2 regions of the Streptomyces sp. NPDC002125 genome follow, and region 1 is predicted to be linked to the other one. Evidence: riboswitches for the same ligand, from Rfam matches in the RefSeq annotation. Region 1 holds a riboswitch; the other holds the start of a gene.
What was found. A riboswitch is a leader RNA that binds a small molecule or an ion and turns the genes downstream of it on or off. The one in region 1 is predicted to bind thiamine pyrophosphate.
Positions count from the first base shown of each region.

Region 2: linked by a shared signal. The riboswitch ahead of ACWCQM_RS34070 (purine-cytosine permease family protein) and the one ahead of thiO (glycine oxidase ThiO) in region 1 are both predicted to bind thiamine pyrophosphate.

Region 1 covers NZ_JBSFDD010000010.1:43,434-52,111, reverse strand. Annotated here, with positions in the region: gene ACWCQM_RS19005 (phytoene desaturase family protein) at 1-1,203, shown strand, start outside; gene ACWCQM_RS19000 (hypothetical protein) at 1,265-2,194, opposite strand; gene metF (methylenetetrahydrofolate reductase [NAD(P)H]) at 2,245-3,162, opposite strand; gene thiE (thiamine phosphate synthase) at 3,363-4,013, opposite strand; gene ACWCQM_RS18985 (Rv2175c family DNA-binding protein) at 4,132-4,497, opposite strand; gene ACWCQM_RS18980 (NAD(P)/FAD-dependent oxidoreductase) at 4,566-5,798, opposite strand; gene ACWCQM_RS18975 (hypothetical protein) at 5,828-6,169, opposite strand; TPP riboswitch at 6,221-6,333, shown strand; gene thiO (glycine oxidase ThiO) at 6,331-7,527, shown strand; gene thiS (sulfur carrier protein ThiS) at 7,524-7,796, shown strand; gene ACWCQM_RS18960 (thiazole synthase) at 7,799-8,593, shown strand.
Region 2 covers NZ_JBSFDD010000029.1:81,348-90,025, forward strand. Annotated here, with positions in the region: partial or broken gene ACWCQM_RS34040 (helix-turn-helix domain-containing protein) at 1-490, shown strand, start outside; gene ACWCQM_RS34045 (SUKH-4 family immunity protein) at 557-1,174, shown strand; gene ACWCQM_RS34050 (esterase/lipase family protein) at 1,238-1,978, opposite strand; gene thiD (bifunctional hydroxymethylpyrimidine kinase/phosphomethylpyrimidine kinase) at 2,284-3,081, opposite strand; gene thiE (thiamine phosphate synthase) at 3,078-3,755, opposite strand; gene thiM (hydroxyethylthiazole kinase) at 3,752-4,561, opposite strand; gene ACWCQM_RS34070 (purine-cytosine permease family protein) at 4,625-6,031, opposite strand; TPP riboswitch at 6,022-6,116, opposite strand; gene ACWCQM_RS34075 (DJ-1/PfpI/YhbO family deglycase/protease) at 6,368-6,934, opposite strand; gene ACWCQM_RS34080 (DUF5709 domain-containing protein) at 7,070-7,531, opposite strand; gene ACWCQM_RS34085 (diacylglycerol kinase family protein) at 7,939-8,678, shown strand, end outside.

The sequences.
Region 1 (8,678 bases):
TCGCTGCCCAACGCCTCACGGGCGGGGGTGGTGGGCGCGCTGGACCAGGCCCTCGGGGCGGGGGCGGGCGCCCGCTGGGGAGATTTCCTGGACCGTGCGGGGACCGCCTGGGACCGGTCGCGCAGACCGCTGCTGGAGGAGCCGCTGCGCGAGGACCGGGAGGTGCTGGCCCGCGACCCCTATCCCTCGGTGCGTGTGCGCAGGCTGCTGCGGTCCCCCCGGCGGGCGGGGACGGTGGAGGAGATCGGCGCCTGGGAGCTGGCCGACCCCCGGCTGGCCGCCCTCCTCGACGGATACGCCCTGTCCTACGGCCTCGACCCCCGCCGCGCCCCGGCCGCCGCCGCTCTCCTGCCGTACATGGAGGAGACCTTCGGCAGCTGGTACGTCGCCGGAGGCATGCGTGCGCTGGCCGACGCGGTGTACGAGCGGTGCCTGGCCCGCAAGGTGGAGTTCGTCTTCGGCGCCGAGGTGGTCCGGGTCACCGAGAAGGACGGCCGGGCCGCCGGGGTCGAGCTGGCGGACGGCCGGAGTGTGGAGGCCGACCACGTGGTCCTGGGTGCGCAGCCCGCGCCCGGGCTCCTGCCGGTCCGGGAGGCGGCGCCCGCCGGGCAGCGTGAGGCGCCGGTGCCGGGCCGCTTCGTCGTCATGCTGTCGCTGAGTGGCGCCCGCGAGCGGGGCGCCGTGCACCGGACGGTGGTGCATGCCGGAGACCCGGCCGCGGAGCAGGAGGCGGTGTTCGGCGGCCGGACGGCCGAGCGGCCCACGGTCACAGTGTTGCGGCCCGACGACCCGGCCACCCGCCCCGACGAGGAGCACGAGGCGGTGACCCTCGTGGTGACGGTGGCCCCTCAGGGACGCGTCGACTGGACGGACCCGGCGCTGCGCGCACGGTTCACGGACTCGGTGGTCGACCGGGCGGCCGAGGCGGTCCCCGGCCTGCGCGAGCGGATACTCCACACGGAGGTGCGCACTCCCGCCGAGACCTCGGCCGACACCGGAGCGGAGGGCGGTTCGGTGCCGGCTCCGGCCCTGGCCGGGGCGGCGGGCGGGTATCTGCACGCGGGGAACCGCACCCCGCTGCCGGGCCTCTATCTGGCGGGCGGCTGGTCCCACCCCGGCGGCGGGCTGGCGCACGCCGGCATGTCGGGGGCCCTGGTCGCCGGTCTCGTCGTGGAGGGGGACGGCTTCCGCGGCTCCCAGTGAGCCGCGGCCGGCCCGTCGTTCCCCGCGCGGCCTCCACGGCCGCCACGACGAGGCACGCCGGTCAGTAGCGGTACTGCTCGTTCTGCCCGGTGTCGTATCCGTTCCCGTACGGGGCGGGCTGGACGGGGGCTTCCGGCGGCAGCGGGGGGTACTGCTCGCTCTCGCGCTGCTGCGGCACCCACACGCCGCCGGGCGGGGTGTCGGAGGCGTACTGCCCGGCGTAGGGGTCGGCGGGCTGCTGTCCGCCGCTGTAGGTGTCGTAGCCGTTGCCGTAGCTGTCGTACGAGGCGTACTGCCCGGTGCTCGCGGCTCCTCCGGTGCCGATGTACGGGTCGGAGTAGGCGGGGTAGCCCGTCGGGTCCGTGCCGTAGTCGTACTGACCGGTGTAGGTGCCCTGGCCCTGATAGGTGTCCTGGGCCGGGTAGCCGCCCTGGCCGTACGGGTCCTGGGCCTGCTGCCCGTAACCGGCGTACGGGTCGTGGGCGGCGTACTGCGGCTGCGGTTCCCCGTGCTGGTCGTGCCCATGCTGGCCTTGGCGGTCGCCGCCGTTGCCCGTGGAGGAGTCGCTGTAGATGCCGTACTGCCCGGTGTCGTCCGGCATCGGCTGGGGTTCGTAGACCGCCGAGTGGGTGGTCTCCGCCTCGGGGGCGCCCTGGTACTCCAGATCGGAGACCTCGAGGGTGGGCTTCTGCGCGCCTTGGTCGCCGCCCCCGCGGCGACGGCGGCTCTCACCGGGGCTGCCGCCTATGGCCCATCCCGTCGAGAAGCCCCGCCGGAAGGAGAGCGTCACATAGGTCTGCCCCGTCGCGAAGGCGATCGCCCCGACGGCGATCACCAGCACGGACGGGATGAGCACACCGAGGACCACGCCGAGGAAGCCGGCGAAGGCGAGCAGACGCCAGCGCAGGCGCGCCTTGTACTGCAGCAGCACCTCGCCCAGCAGCCACAGCGCCACTATGCCGAATGCGATGTAGAGGACCGTCCAGCCCACGCCCGCCCCCTCCTGCGGCCACCGCCCCGGTTGGTGGCGGGTACGGCCGGTCAGGACTGCTTGTGCAGTCCGAGATTCTCGTAGATCTCGAGTGTCGCCGTCGAGTTGTTGAGCGTGATGAAGTGCAGCCCCGGGACACCCTCGGAGAGCAGCTTCGCGCAGAACTCCGTGGCGAACTCGATGCCAATGGAGCGTACAGCCGCCGGGTCGGCCTTGGCGGCGAGGATGCGTTCTTTCAGTGAGGAAGGCAGCGACGCGTTGCTGAGCTGCGCGAATCTCTCCAGCTGTTTCACGCTGGTGAGCGGCATCACCTCGGGAATGACCGGGGTGTCGCAACCCGCGGCGACCACACGGTCACGCATCTGGAGATAGCTCTCCGGATCGAAGAACATCTGGGTGATCGCGTAGTCGGCACCGGCCCGGCACTTGTCGACGAAATGACCGATGTCGGAGTCCCAGTCGGAGGACCGGGGGTGCATCTCGGGAAAGGCCGCGACGCCGACGCAGAAGTCACCGGCCTCCTTGATGAGCCGGACGAGGTCGGCCGCGTAGCGCACGCCCTGCGGGTGCTCGATCCACTCGCCCATCGGGTCGCCCGGCGGGTCTCCGCGCACCGCGAGGATGTTGCGGATGCCGGCGTCGGCGTACTGCCCGACCATGTTGCGCAGCTCGGCCACGGAGTGGTCGACGGCGGTGAGGTGGGCGACCGGGGTGAGCGTGGAGTCCGCGGCGATCTGCTGGGTCGCGCGCACGGTCCCGGCCCGGGTCGAACCACCGGCCCCGTACGTCACGGAGACGAAGCTCGGTCCCACCGCCTCGACCCGGCGCAGCGCGTTCCAGAGATTCCGCTCGCCCTTCTCCGTCTTGGGCGCCCAGAACTCGAACGAGTACGACATCTCGCCGGTCGCGAGGAGCTCACGCACGGTGCGTGCGTGATCCGTCCTGGTGGAAGGTGTACCAAGGGCCATACCCGGAGGTTAACCAGGGCCCGGCGGTACCCCAACCAGAGGGACCGATTTGACCGGAATGAGGCGGATTTTGTCCACCCCTCGGACAGCCTCCACGGACGCCCCCCTCGGACACCTGCCCAGGGCCCCTGGCCGGCCCCTGTTCCCGACTCTTCCCCGAGCGCCCTCTCCGCCGGCCCTCCCGGCCGGTACGGCCCGCTTCAGAGGGAACGGGCCCGGATGCGCCGCGCGAGGGACTCGGACGCCGCTGCCGGATCCGGTGCCTCCGTGATGGCGCGCACGACGACGACGCGGCGGGCCCCGGCGTCGAGCACCTCGTCCAAATTCCCGGCGTCGATCCCGCCGATGGCGAACCACGGCCGCGCCGTGCCGAGCGAGGCGGCGTAGCGCACGAGGCCGAGGCCGGGGGCGTGCCGGCCGGGCTTGGTCGGCGTGGGCCAGCAGGGGCCCGTGCAGAAGTAGTCGACGCCCGCCTCGGCGACGGCGGCGTCGACCTCGGACTCGGCATGGGTGGACCGGCCGATCAGGGCCTCCTGGCCGATGACGGCGCGGGCGGCGGGCACGGGCAGGTCGCCCTGGCCGAGATGCAGCACGTCGGAGCCGATGGCGTGGGCGACGTCGGCCCGGTCGTTGACCGCGAGGAGCGCGCCGTGGCGCTTGCAGGCGTCGGCGAACACCGCGAGGTGTTCGAGCTCCTCGGCCGCCTCCATGCCCTTGTCGCGCAGCTGGACGATGTCCACACCACTGGACAGCACCGCGTCGAGGAACTCGGGGAGATCACCCTGCCGCTTGCGGGCATCGGTGCACAGGTAGAGCCGGGCGCCGGACAGCTGGGAGCGAGGCGTGGACATGGTGATTCCCCCGTCGGTGCGTCGATGGATCTCTGGTACGTCGATGGACGGCCGTGCCGTAACGCGGAGTGCGGGCCGCGTGTGTCACGGGGCCCGCACTCCACTCACGGTCGTCCGGTCAGACGGCGAGCGCCTGGGCCCGGCGCTTCACCTCCGTACCGCGATTCTCGCTCAGGGCCTGCGCCGGGGTTCCGGGCAGGGTCGGGTCGGGGGTGAAGAGCCAGTCCAGCATCTCTTCGTCGTTGTAGCCGTCGTCCCTCAGGAGCGTCAGGGTCCCTGCGAGGCCCTTGACCACCTTGTTGCCGTCGATGAAGGCGGCAGGCACCTGGAGCGTCCGGTTCTCACCACGTCGTACGGCGATGAGCTGGCCTTCCTTGACCAGCTGCCGCACGCGCGTCACCTCGACATCGAGCATTTCCGCGATGTCGGGAAGGTGGAGCCAGGCGGGGACGAGAGCATCGATCTTTGCGTCAATCTCGGTCACAAGGACAAGCGTGCCATCCCGGACCGACAGCCGGTAGCCGGGCCGGGCGTACGGGGCCGCGTCCGGCGCTAGAGCGCCGACAATTTCAGCGGGACGGAGGAGTCGGCGGCCCGCACCGGATCGATCCGGGCGCCGGCCTCGACGAGCTTGCGCCCCTGCGCCAGATCACGCGGCCGGCTGACGGCCAGCACGGCGACCAGGATCCCTTCGCGCAGCCAGCAGACCGTCCAGGCGGGGTTACCCGGGTCGCCCCGCCACAGCAGCGTGTCGGCGTCGGCGTGGTGCCCGGCGTACTGCACGAAGCGGCCGAACTGCTCGGACCAGAAGTAGGGCACGGGGTCGTACGTCCTGGCCACACCGTCCGCGAGGGCGGCGGCGACCGTCCGGGGCCCCTGGAGGGCGTTGTCCCAGTGGTGCACCAGCAGCCGTGTCCCGTAGCGGGCGGAGGGGAAGGACGCGCAGTCGCCCACCGCGTGGACGTCGGGCAGCGAGGTGCGCAGCGAGCTGTCCGCGGTGACCGATCCGTCCGGGCCGAGCGCGATGCCCGAGTCCGCCAGCCAGCCCGTGGCGGGCCGTGCGCCGATGCCGACCACCACCGCGCCCGCGGGGATCACCCGGCCGTCCGCCAGGTGGACGGCGCCCGGTTCGACGCGTGAGACCAGGGCTCCGGTGAGGAGTTCGGTTCCGCTCTCGGCGTACCAGCCGGCCATCGGAGCGGCGACCTCGGCGGGCATCGTGCCCGCGAGGGGGCGGTCCGCCGCCTCCACGACGGTGACCGCGCAGCCGGCGGCGCGGGCCGCGGTGGCGAACTCCGCGCCGATCCAGCCCGCTCCGACGACGACCACGTCGTGCTGCCGGTCCAGGACGGGCCGCAGCCTGGCGGCGTCGTCGAGGGTGCGCAGCAGATGGACTCCGGGCACGCCCTCGGAACCGGGCAGTACGACGGGTTCGGCCCCGGTGGCGAGGACGAGCGCGTCGTAGGCGACGGGCCCCTCGGGGGTGTCCAGTTCGTGCGCGTCGGCCCGCAGGCCGGTCACGTCGAGGCCGAGGCGCAGCGTGATGTCCAGGGCCTCGAAGTCGACGTCGAACGCGGAGTCCTCGGCCTTGCCGAGCAGGACCGCCTTGGACAGCGGCGGGCGGTCGTAGGGCTGGTGCGGTTCGGCGCCGATGAGGGTGACCGGGCCGGTGAAGCCCTGTTCGCGCAGGGCCACGGCCGTCTGCACTCCGGCCATGCCGGCCCCCACGATCACGACGTCACGTGGCCGCCGTCCCGCTGCCGGGTCCTGTGTCTGCTCACTCACCCGTCCCACCCTAATCACCTGATGCCCCGTCAGTCCGCGAGCTCCTCCACCACACTCGTCCCGCTGCCCTCCTGCGACTCCCACTCCCACGTCTCGTCCAGGCGGACCCGGCCGTCGGGAAGGTCCGTGACGGTCGAGACGCAGTGCCCGGAAGAAGTCGTTCCGTCCTGCTTCAACTGGACGTAGCGGAAGTCCAGCACGTCCGCCTCCCGGGTGCCGACGAGGTGGCCGCGGACGACGTCGCCGCCCGCGTAGTCGGCCCAGATCCGGCCGCCCCGCTCGTGGTACGTGAAGCGGGTCCGGGTGCCGACCTGGCCGGGGGCCTGGTCCGCGACGGGTGAGAGGACGAGTCCGTCGAGCGAACGGGCCACGGGTACTGCTCCCTTACTGCCTGTGGGTGGTGGGGTCTAGGCTGGCCACCGTAAGGCACTCGCGGGAGTCCGGACGTACCGGGCTGAGAGGGAGGCTGGCCGGCCTCCGACCGTACGAACCTGATCCGGGTCATGCCGGCGAAGGGAGGGGCTGGACGCCCATGCGTATCTCCGCACACGGTTCGGACGTTCTGGTCGTGGGGGGCGGCATCATCGGGCTGGTGACCGCCTGGCGGTCGGCCCAGCACGGTCTGCGCACCGCGCTGGCGGACCCGGAGCCGGGAGGCGGGGCCGCCCAGGTCGCCGCCGGGATGCTCGCCGCCGTCACCGAGCTCCACTACGGCGAGCAGATGCTGCTCGGCCTCAATCTGGCCTCCGCGGCCCGGTATCCGGCGTTCGTGGCCGAGCTGGAGGAGGCGAGCGGGCAGGAGACCGGCTTCCGCGCCTGCGGCACCCTCGCGGTCGCCCTGGACTCCGACGACCGGGCCCATCTGCGGGAGCTGCACGCGCTGCAGCAGCGTTCGGGGCTGGAGTCGGAGTGGCTCAACGGCCGCGAGTGCCGCCGTCTGGAGCCGATGCTCGCCCCGGGTGTGCGCGGCGGGCTGCGGGTCGACGGCGACCACCAGGTGGACCCGAGACGGCTGGCCTCCGCGCTGGTCACGGCGTGCGAGCGGGCCGGGGTGGTCTTCCACCGGGACCGGGTGCAGCGGCTGTCCGTGACCGGCGGCCGTGCGGCGGGGGCGGTTCTCGCGGACGGTACGGAGCTGGCGGCGGACCAGGTCGTACTGGCGGGAGGAAGCCTCAGCGGCCGGCTCGCGGGGCTTCCCGAGGCGGTCGTGCCGCCGGTGCGTCCGGTCAAGGGGCAGGTGCTCCGGCTGACCGTTCCGCCGGCCTACGCCCCCTTCCTCAGCAGGACGGTGCGGGCCGTGGTGCGCGGCAGCCAGGTCTATCTCGTACCGCGTGCCAACGGTGAGCTGGTGGTCGGCGCGACCACCGAGGAGATGGGCTGGGACACCACGGTCACGGCGGGCGGGGTCTACGAACTGCTGCGTGACGCCCACGAGCTGGTGCCGGGCATCACCGAGCTGCCACTGACCGAGACCCGGGCCGGTCTGCGGCCCGCCTCGCCCGACAACGCGCCGCTGCTGGGTCCGACGGCGCTGCCCGGGCTGCACCTCGCCACCGGCCACCACCGCAACGGTGTGCTGCTGACCCCCGTGACCGGCGAGGTGATGGCCCATGTGCTGACCACCGGCGAACTGCCCGAGGTCGGCCGTCCCTTCGCGCCGAACCGTTTCGGCCACTCGTCCGGCATCGCGTCCCCCGAAGCCCTCGCGCCGCAGGAGCAGCCCGTATGAACCAGCCCGTGCCCGACCCCGCGTCCGGTTCCACTTCCTCCACCGTTACCGATCGCTCCCCCACCACGGTTTCCGTCTCCGTCAACGGGGAACGGCGCGACATCCCCGCCGGGACCGCGCTGGACGTCCTGGTCGCAACGCTGACCGCGGCACGTTCCGGGGTCGCGGCGGCGGTCAACGAGGCGGTCGTCCCGCGCGGCGAGTGGTCCGCCACGCTGCTCGCGGACGGCGACCGCGTCGAGGTGCTCACCGCGGTCCAGGGAGGCTGACCATGTCCGACGACCTCTTCGCTCTCGGCCCCGCCTCCTTCTCCTCGCGGCTGATCATGGGCACCGGCGGGGCACCCAGCCTCGACGTGCTGGAACGCTCCCTGATCGCCTCCGGCACCGAGCTGACCACCGTCGCGATGCGGCGGCTCGACCCGACCGTGCGGGGTTCGGTGCTCTCCGTCCTGGAGCGCCTCTCCATCCGGGTCCTGCCGAACACCGCGGGCTGTTTCACCGCTGGGGAGGCGGTGCTGACCGCCCGGCTGGCGAGGGAGGCGCTGGGCACCGACTGGATCAAACTGGAGGTCGTGGCCGACGAGCGGACCCTGCTGCCCGACCCGATCGAGCTGCTGGACGCCGCGGAGATCCTGGTCGACGACGGTTTCACGGTCCTGCCGTACACCAACGACGACCCGGTCCTGGCCCGCAAGCTCCAGGACGTGGGGTGCGCGGCGGTCATGCCGCTCGGCTCCCCCATCGGTTCCGGCCTGGGCATCCGCAACCCGCACAACTTCCAGCTGATCGTCGAGCAGTCCGAGGTCCCGGTGATCCTGGACGCCGGGGCGGGGACCGCGTCGGACGCGGCGCTGGCGATGGAGCTGGGGTGCGCCGCTGTGATGCTCGCCTCGGCGGTGACCCGGGCGCAGGAGCCGGAGCTGATGGCCGCCGCGATGCGGCACGCGGTGGACGGCGGGCGCCTGGCGTACCGGGCGGGGCGCATCCCGCGCCGCCATTTCGCACAGGCGTCCTCGCCGGCGGAGGGCCGCGCGGCGCTGGATCCCGAGCGCCCGGCCTTCTGAGGCCCGGATCCCGAGCGCCCGGCCTTCCGAGGCCCGCTCCCCGGGGAACCCCTCCTGGTCACGACACGTGCATGCCCCTGTCACG
Region 2 (8,678 bases), on a different contig from region 1:
CCATGGTCGTGAACTCTGTCGCGTGGACCTACCAGCGGCAAGGCCGTCTGGAGGACGCCCTGGGAATCGCTCTTCGCTCGGCTGAGGCGATCGAAGAGCGGGGCGCACGGACACAGCCGACGGGCTGAAGGTGGGGGGTGCGCTGACCATGAGCGCCGCCACCTCTGCCGCACGGAGCGGCGAATACGAGCGTGCGGCGGAGCTGATGGCGGGAGCGGAGAAAGAGGCCGCCCGCGTCTCCAAGCTGCCCGCGGGCAGTGACAATCGCATGGTGAGCGTCTTCAGCCCGTCCTCCGTGCGCATCGAACGCGTCCGTCTCGCCGTGCAGTACGGGCACCCGGACGACGCCCTGGCGCTCGCCAAGGGAATGCGGCTGAGCAAGGACACCCCGCCGTCGTGGCGTACGTGGCTGTTGCTGGACGTTGCCCGGGCCCACACGGACACCGGGGATGCGGCCGGAGCGGTGAAGAGCCTCGGTCCGCGACGCCGTTGCGGCGTCCGTTTCCATTCAAGGTCCCACGGCGCCCGTGCCGCCACACAGTTCGGAGTTCAGGCAGTGCTTTTCGACGTCACCCGCGACGGACTCGCAGGCATCTTCGGCAAGGCCCGGCTCATGGTCCTGCCCGGCGGTGCCTTTCCGCCCTCCACCGCGGACACCGAGGGCGCCCGCCTGCTCCAGACCGTCGGCGTCCCCGGCGGGACCGTCCTGCTGCGTGAGCCCGACGAGGAATCCGGGTGGCTGTCCCTCGTCAGGGACCTCGTCGACGTGGAGGACTTCGAGGACGCGCCGGAGGGCGCGGGTGAATGGCCCGTCATCGGCTGGCTGCTCAACGCCCATCTCGCCCTCGACCCCGGTTCCGGGCAGGTGTACGCCTTCGACCCCGACGAGGAGACCGCGCGGGAACTCCACTCGGACGTCTCCTCGCTCGTCCAGGTCGCCCTGCGGTTCCAGCGACTGCTCGACGAGTTCACCTTCGGTGGCGACGACGCCGACGAGGAAGCCGGGTTCGAGCGTCTGGAGCGTGAGGTCGGGCGCATCCGTCAGGAGACGGGCCGCGTCGACCCGCTTCCCTTCCAGGACGACGAGACCGTCTGGTCGGTCGTCGGCGACGAGATCGCCGCCGGTCAGCGCTTCAGGGGCGACAGCCCGGGAGCACGCTGGCTGTACGGGTGACCGGAGGCCGGACGCACCGAGACCCCGGGCCGCAGGGGCCCGGGGTCTCGGGGGCGCGCCGGTTCAGGAGGCGACGAAGCGGGCGATCTGGCCCAGCACGACCGTGTCGGCCAGGAAGCCGATGTGGGTCTGGCAGAGCACGTTGTTGTTCGTCGCGCCGGTCAGCCGGGTGCTGGTGTACGGGATGATGACGCCGTCGCAGGCCGAGTACCAGGTGGCGTACTTGGTGTCGCCCGGTGTCTCGTCGCCCGAGGTGATCTGGGAGATGAACGAGGAGCCCGGGTACATCTGCTGACAGGTCACGTAGACGAGACAGGCGCTCGCGAACGTGGTCCCGTGGTTGGCGCCGGCGATCGAGGCGAGGTGGCTCACGCTCGTGTTGCCGCCCAGCACCTTCAGGTAGTACTGGCTGACGAGGCCGCCCATCGAGTGGTTGACGATGGCGACCTTGCTCGCGCCCGTCCGCGCCTTCACGTTGTTCACGAAGGTCGCGAGGCCCTGCGCGTTGGTGACGTTGTTGCCGTACGAGTTGTACTCGTAGGCGAACAGGCTGGAGCTGGACCAGCCGTTGAGCTGGAAGACACTCATGCCGGTGACCCAGTTGGAGGCGTTCCCGGTGTAGCCGTGCACGAAGACGACCGGAGTGCTGGTCGACAGCGGCTGTACGGCCGCGGTGGAGGTGCCCGGGGAAGCCGAGGTCGCGGTGTCGGCCGCGCCGGCCGTCGTCGCTGAGGAGAAGAGGGTGAACGCGACCGTGACGGCCGCGAGAACGCCGAGAAGCCGGCGAGGGGAACGACGGCGCATGGAGCCCTCCAGACGAGGATGCGGGGATGCGGGTGCTTGACCCGACCAGAGTCGTGGGGCGGGGCGCGGGGGGCCATCGGTGAAATCACCAGTGTGCCCGGGGCCGTCAGGCGCCGGTGAGCCGTCGTCCGTCCCTCGGCGGGAGCCGGCGCAAGGCCCTGGCCGCGCACGCTCCGCCGCCGGTTGTCGGGCCGTGCCGTCGTCCGGGGCCTGGACCGCGAAGGCGCCCGGCGCGGTGGAGTCGTTCTCGACGGCGAGCAGGGGTTCTGCTGGCCGATCATCTGGGCGAGCCAGGCCTCCGAGCGTCAGTTCCGGCCGCGGATGCCCCAGCCGTGGTCCACCGGCCCGATGCCGGCGCCCAGTGCGAAACCCGCCGCGATCGCGGCGGTGACGTAGTCCTTCGCCCGGCGCACCGCGTCGGGGGCGGGGCGGCCCTGCGCCAGGCCCACCGCTACGGCCGACGCGAGGGTGCAGCCCGTGCCGTGGGTGTGGCGGTTGTCGTGGCGGGGGGCGCGCAGCCAGTGCTCCTCCGCGCCGTCCGTCAGCAGGTCCACCGCCTCGCCCGGCAGATGACCGCCCTTCACCAGCACCCAGCGCGGGCCGTAGGAGAGGAGTCGCGCCGCGGCCCGGCGCATCCCCGCCTCGTCCGTCACGACGATGCCGGTCAGCTGTGCGACCTCGTCGAGATTCGGCGTGGCCACGGTCGCGACCGGCAGGAGCTCGTTCCGTACGGCGTCCAGCGCCTCGTCGGCGAGCAGCTTGTCGCCGTGCTTGGAGACGCTCACGGGGTCCACGACGACGGGGGCCGCCGAGTCCGCCAGCAGCTCGGCGACCTCCGTGACCAGGGCGGGCGAGGCGAGCATCCCCGTCTTCACCGCCTGGACGCCGATGTCGTCGACCACGCTGCGGTACTGGGCGCGCACCGCCTCGACGGGGATCTCCCACGCACCCTGCACGCCCAGGGAGTTCTGGGCGGTGACGGCGGTGAGCACGCTCATCCCGTGGGCCCCGAGCGCCAGCATGGTCTTGAGGTCGGCCTGGATTCCGGCTCCTCCGCCGGAGTCCGATCCGGCGATGGTGAGTACGCGGGGCGGCGCGGTCATGCGCGGCTCTCCTCTCGTTCGTGGTTCCAGGCACCGGAGTACGCGCGTGCCGACGCGAGGGGGTCCTCGGCGGCGCAGATCCCTGAGACGACGGCGGCCCCCACCGCCCCGGCGGCCCGCAGGACCGGCAGGTCGGCCGGGGTGACCCCGCCGATGGCCACGGCGGGCAGCGCGCTGATCCGGGCCAGACGGGTGAAGCCCGCATGACCGAGCGCGGCGGGGGCGTCCGCCTTCGTACGGGTCGTGTGCAGCGCGCCGATGCCGACGTGGTCGACGCGTGCCGCGTCCTCGGCGGCGGCGCGCAGCTGCCCCGGGGTGGCGGCGCTCAGGCCCAGTACCGTGTGCTCCCCGATCAGTTCGCGTACGGCGGCCGGCGGCAGGTCCGACTGGCCGACGTGTACGCCCGTCACACGTGCGCCCGCCGCCCGGGCGGCGAGGAACACGTCCACCCGGTCGTTGACGATCAGCGCCACCCCTTCGGGCAGGACGGCCTCCACTTCCAGGACCGTACGCAGGAACTCCCGCCCCGCGGCGTACTTCTCCCGGACCTGCACGGCGGTGACGCCACCGGCCACGGCCAGGGCGACGGTCTCGGCCACGCTCCGGCCACGGGCCGCGCACTGCGCCGCGTCCGTGACGAGGTAGACCGACAGATCCACGGGGGTCCGGGTCATGAGAGCGCCGCCCTCGCGGTGAGCTCCGCCTCGTCGAGCGCGTCGAGGGCGTCCAGGAACGCGACGGCGAACCCGCCGGGCCCCGACGCGGTCCCCGCGGCGAGCTCGGCGGCGACCGTGTACGCGGTGGTGGCGGTCACCACCGCGGCGAAACGGTCCTCCTCGACGGCCGCGAAGGCCGCCATCACCGCCCCCAGCGCGCAGCCGCCCCCGGTCACCCGGGTCAGCAGGGCGTCGCCGTTGGCTGTCCGGGCATCGCGCACCCCGTCGGTGACGAAGTCCACGGGCCCGGAGACGGCGACCACCGAGCCCGCCGTACGCGCCAGTTCGCGCGCCGAGTCCTCGGCGGCCTCGACACTGTCGGACGCGTCCACACCGCGTCCGCCACCGCCCGCGCCCGCGAGCGCGACGATCTCGGAGGCGTTGCCCCGGATCACGGTCGGCCGCAGCTCCAGCAGTTCCCGTGCCAGTGCGGTCCGCACCGGCAGCGCGCCTGTCGCGACCGGGTCGAGGACCCACGGCGTACCCGCCGAGGCCGCCGCGTGCGCCGCCTCGGCCATGGCGACGCGCTGCTCCGCGTGCGGGGTGCCGAGATTGACGAGGACACCCGAGGCGATCCGGGCGAAGGGGCCGGCCTCCTCCGGGATGTCGACCATGGCAGGTGAAGCGCCCAGCGCCAGCAGGACGTTGGCGGTGAAGCCCGTGACCACCGTGTTGGTGAGGCACTGGACGAGCGGGGAGTCGGCCCGCACACGGGCGAGGGAGCGCGGGGCGAGGAAGGGGTGATCGGCGGATGTCGGGGGCATGCGTTGTCGCTCCGTCGGGGGAGAGGAGAGAGGACGAGGAGAAGGTGTTCGGCGGCCGTCAGGTCAGGCCCGCGCGCGGGCGCGCAGCCGCAGCGGCGCGTAGACGGCGAGCGCCACGAGGAAGGCCACGTAGTACGAGAGGTCGGCGCCGTGCAGAGCCGCCGCCACCGGGCCCACGTACAGGCTGGTGTCCATGAAGGGCACCGCCGCGGCGAAGGCGACGGCGAACGCCAGCAACGGGGGCCATCCCGGCTGCGGCCGCGCCGTCTCGGCGGCCAGGTCGACCGCCGCGCCGCCGCGTGCCCGGGCCCGTGCGAGCCAGTCCACGACGACGATCGCCACGAAACCGGGAATCCAGTAGCCGACGAACAGCAGCACGTTCTGGAAGCGGGCCGTGGTGTCGGCGGCGTGCATCCACAGCACCAGGGGGAAGCCGAGCACGGCGGCGAGGGCGGCGGCGGCCGGCCGGGGAATGCGGACTCCGACGGTCTGCAGGGCCAGGGAACCGCTGTAGTCGTTCATGGCGTTGCTGCACAGCGCGGCCAGGGCCACGGCCAGCAGCCCGAACGCGCCCAGCGCACCACCGCCCAGCAGTTCGTCGACGCCCGCAGCCGTCTGGTCGGTCAGCACCGAAGCGCCCCACAGACCGATCGCCTGGACGGCCACGAAGGACACCACGAGGCCGAGCAGCGTGCACCAGAACATGCGGGTACGGGAGGTGGTGCGGGGCAGATAGCGGCTGAAGTCGCTGGCGTACGGAGCCCAGGACAGCGACAGGCTCAGGGCGATGGTGCTGGTCAGGACGAACGCGCCCGCCTTGTCGGCGCCGTGCGCCGTACCGCTGCCGGCCACCGGGACGCCGTCGAGCAGCCGCCAGGCGATCAGGGCGAACGCGGTGGCGAGCACAAAGGTCATGATGATCTGGAGCCGGTGGATCGCCTCGTAGCCCAGGACGCCGAGAGCGCCCTGAGCCACCATCATGACCAGGACGCCGAGCCAGAAGGGCCAGCCGCACAGCCGCGCGAGCGCGTCCCCGCCGAACAGCCCGATCAGTGCGTCCCAGGCGACCGAGGACAGCCACTGCAGGACGCCGGGCACCGCCACGGTCCGCCCGAAGGCGAGCCTGGCCAGCGGAAGTTGACCGGCGCCGGTCAGGCTGCCCCAGGTGCCGAGGTAGGCGGTCGGCACCGCGCCGATCACGGTGCCCAGCACGACGGCGGTGAGCGCGGCCGTGAAGTCCAGTCCGAGGGCGATGCCGACGGTGCCGGTGAACACGCCGGTCATGGTCAGGTTGGGGGCGAACCACACGGTGAACAGGCGCCCCGCACCGCCGTAACGGTTGCTCTCGGGGACCGGCTCGATGCCGTGCGACTCGACACGGAGGTCGCCGGGGGCCGCCGGCATGCGGCCGTCGAAGACGGCCGGGCGGCTGTCGGCGGGCAGCCCGCCGGAAACATGCGTCAAAGGCATGGAGACATCCCTCCGCCAGTACGAACTGGTTCAGGTTCGACGGGTGTGATCTCAGCCCTCGGATGGGGCACCCCGTGTCCGGTACGACGAACAGACTAGCCCCATCCCTCCGGCACCCACGTCGCCGGGACCGGTACTCCGGGAGGAGCCGGGAGCGGGGCGGACCGCTCGACACCGGACGGTCAGGGGGCCGTCCGGCGTGTGTGAGGGGCCGTCCGGCCCGTGTGGGGGCAGCCGGAAGCCGGGGCGCCCGCGCGGCTGCGCCCCGGCCTTCGGATCCACGGCATCAGAGAGGGTGCCGACGGCACGGGCCACCGGCCGTCGCCGCGCACTTCCTCAGGAGCGGGCGGCGAGTGCCTTGTCGATCTCGCCGAGGAAGGCTTCCAGGTCGCCCGGATTGCGCGAGGTGATCAGCGTCCAGCCGCCCGCGCCGTCGGTCACCACCGGCTCGTCGGTCCACTCGCCGCCGGCGTTGCGGATGTCGGTGCGCAGCGAGGCGTACGAGGTCAGCCGCTTGCCGGGGACGACACCCGCTTCGACCAGGGCCCAGGGACCGTGGCAGATGGCCGCCACCGGGCGTCCGGACTCCGTGAAGGAGCGGATGATCCCGCTCGCGCCGTCCTGGAGACGCAGGGTGTCGGCGTTCAGGGTGCCGCCCGGGACGAGCAGCAGATCGTAGTCGCCGGGGACGGCGTCGGCCAGGGTGAGGTCGGGGCGGACCGTCTTGCCGGGATCCTTGTCACCGACCAGCGTGACGATGTCGTCCGTCGAAACCGCCGCGACGTCCACCTGGGCTCCCGCCCCGCGGAGGTGTTCGACCGGCACCACCAGCTCGTCCTGCTCCACGCCGTAGTTGGTGACCACGGCCAGCACCTTCCGGTTCTTCACGTCGTTGTCGGTCATCGCCTGTCACCTTTCCTCCGGGGGCCACCGGGTCGTGGCCCGCGTCCGTGACGTTCCCCTGATCAGCGGGTATATGCATCCGGCGCACCGGACGCGCAGGTCAGGGGCGCCCGGAGCTCGGCCGCAGGGCCCGGGTCAGGACCCGGTCCCGTCCTCCTGGATGTGCACCGCAGCCTCCTCTGCGGAGGCCGCGCCCCCGTCGATGCCCACGTCACGGCCCAGCACCCTGTTGTTGCGGGCGGCGAGAGAGTCCTCGGCCGCCGCGACGCGTCCGGCTCGTTCGTCCCCCGCGTCGTCCTCCTCCGGGCCGTTGTCCTCGGGCTCGTCCTCGGTCCGGTCCGCGAGGAAGGGATCCTCCTCGGGCCGCTCCTGCGCGAGGCGCTGGTCGAGGGACTCGCCCTCGCGCTGCTCCTCACCGGTCGTGCCGTACTTCGACACGCCGAGGGGCTTCTCCGGCGGGGAGTACCCCGTGTCCAGCATGTCGTCGAGACCGGGCTCGTCGATCACGTTCTCCGGATCGAGTTCGTCCGTCGGCCGGTTGTCCGCGTCCGATCCTTCCGGCTGGTAGACGTCGTCTCCGCGTCCTGCGTCCGACACCGGCTGCTCCTTCCGTCGAGGTATGCCGCATACGCCGTCGCCCGTACTCCCGGGTCGTACGGCGTCGCCGCTCTCCTGCCCACCCGAGCCCGGGTCATTGATCCGGACCGGCCGGATTTCGCCCGTGCTCATTCCGCTCGTCCGCCGCGCACGCTCCGTCGCCCGCAGGCGGGGAGCCGGGCAGACGGCCTGGTCAGACCGGTGCGGGCCGCCACCGGTCGGCCCCGGCAGCTTATGACCGATATCCGGCCGGTGCGACCGGGCGACGACGGCCGCCGCGGCGAGGAGGCGCGGAGGCGGTGCGCGGCGACAGGTCTGCCCGCGCGCAGAGGGGGCAGACGGCGAACGCCGGGGCGGGCCGCCCCGGTCCCACTCGCGGCCGAGACCGCAGGAACGAGGGGAACGCCATGCCCACCGGCATACCGGAAAGACGCACAGCCCTCCCCGGGGCACCCGAAGTGGTGCTGCCTCACGGCTCCGCCGAGCCGCACGAAGCGGAAGCCTCTCGCCCCACGGCGGAAGCCTCTCGCCCCGCACCCGGGACAGCCGGGGGCATGGGGCGAGCTGCCGGAATCATCGCCTCGGCGGCGACGTGCCAGGCGGCGTTGATGGTCGGCCTCGGCCTCCTCGTCACCGGGCCCGGGGCCCATGTGTGGCCCATGACGTCCGAGGACGCGGTCGCGCGGACCCTGGAGCGAGCACGCACCGGCACCCTCGACACGCTCTCCCTCGTCGTGTCCGAGGCGGGCAACACGGCCACCGTCGTCGCCGGCACCCTCCTCAGCTGTCTCGTGCTCCTCGTGGTCCCGAGGCTGCCCCGGTGGAGGGAAGCGGTCTTCCTCGCCGTCGCCGTGTCGCTCCAGTCCCTGGTCTTCCTGCTCATCACCGAGGCCGTGGACCGCACCCGGCCCGACGTCGAGCGCCTCGACGCCTCGCCCCCCACCTCCAGCTACACCTCAGGCCACACCGGCGCGGCGACGGCGCTCTACGCCGGTCTCGCCGTCCTGGTCCTGCGCCGGGCCAAGGGGCCGTGGCGCCGGCCCGTGGCCGTACTGCTGCTGATCGTGCCGGTCCTGGTGGGGATCGCCAGGGCCTACCGGGGGATGCACCATCCGACGGACATCGCGGGAGGCCTGCTCAACGGCGG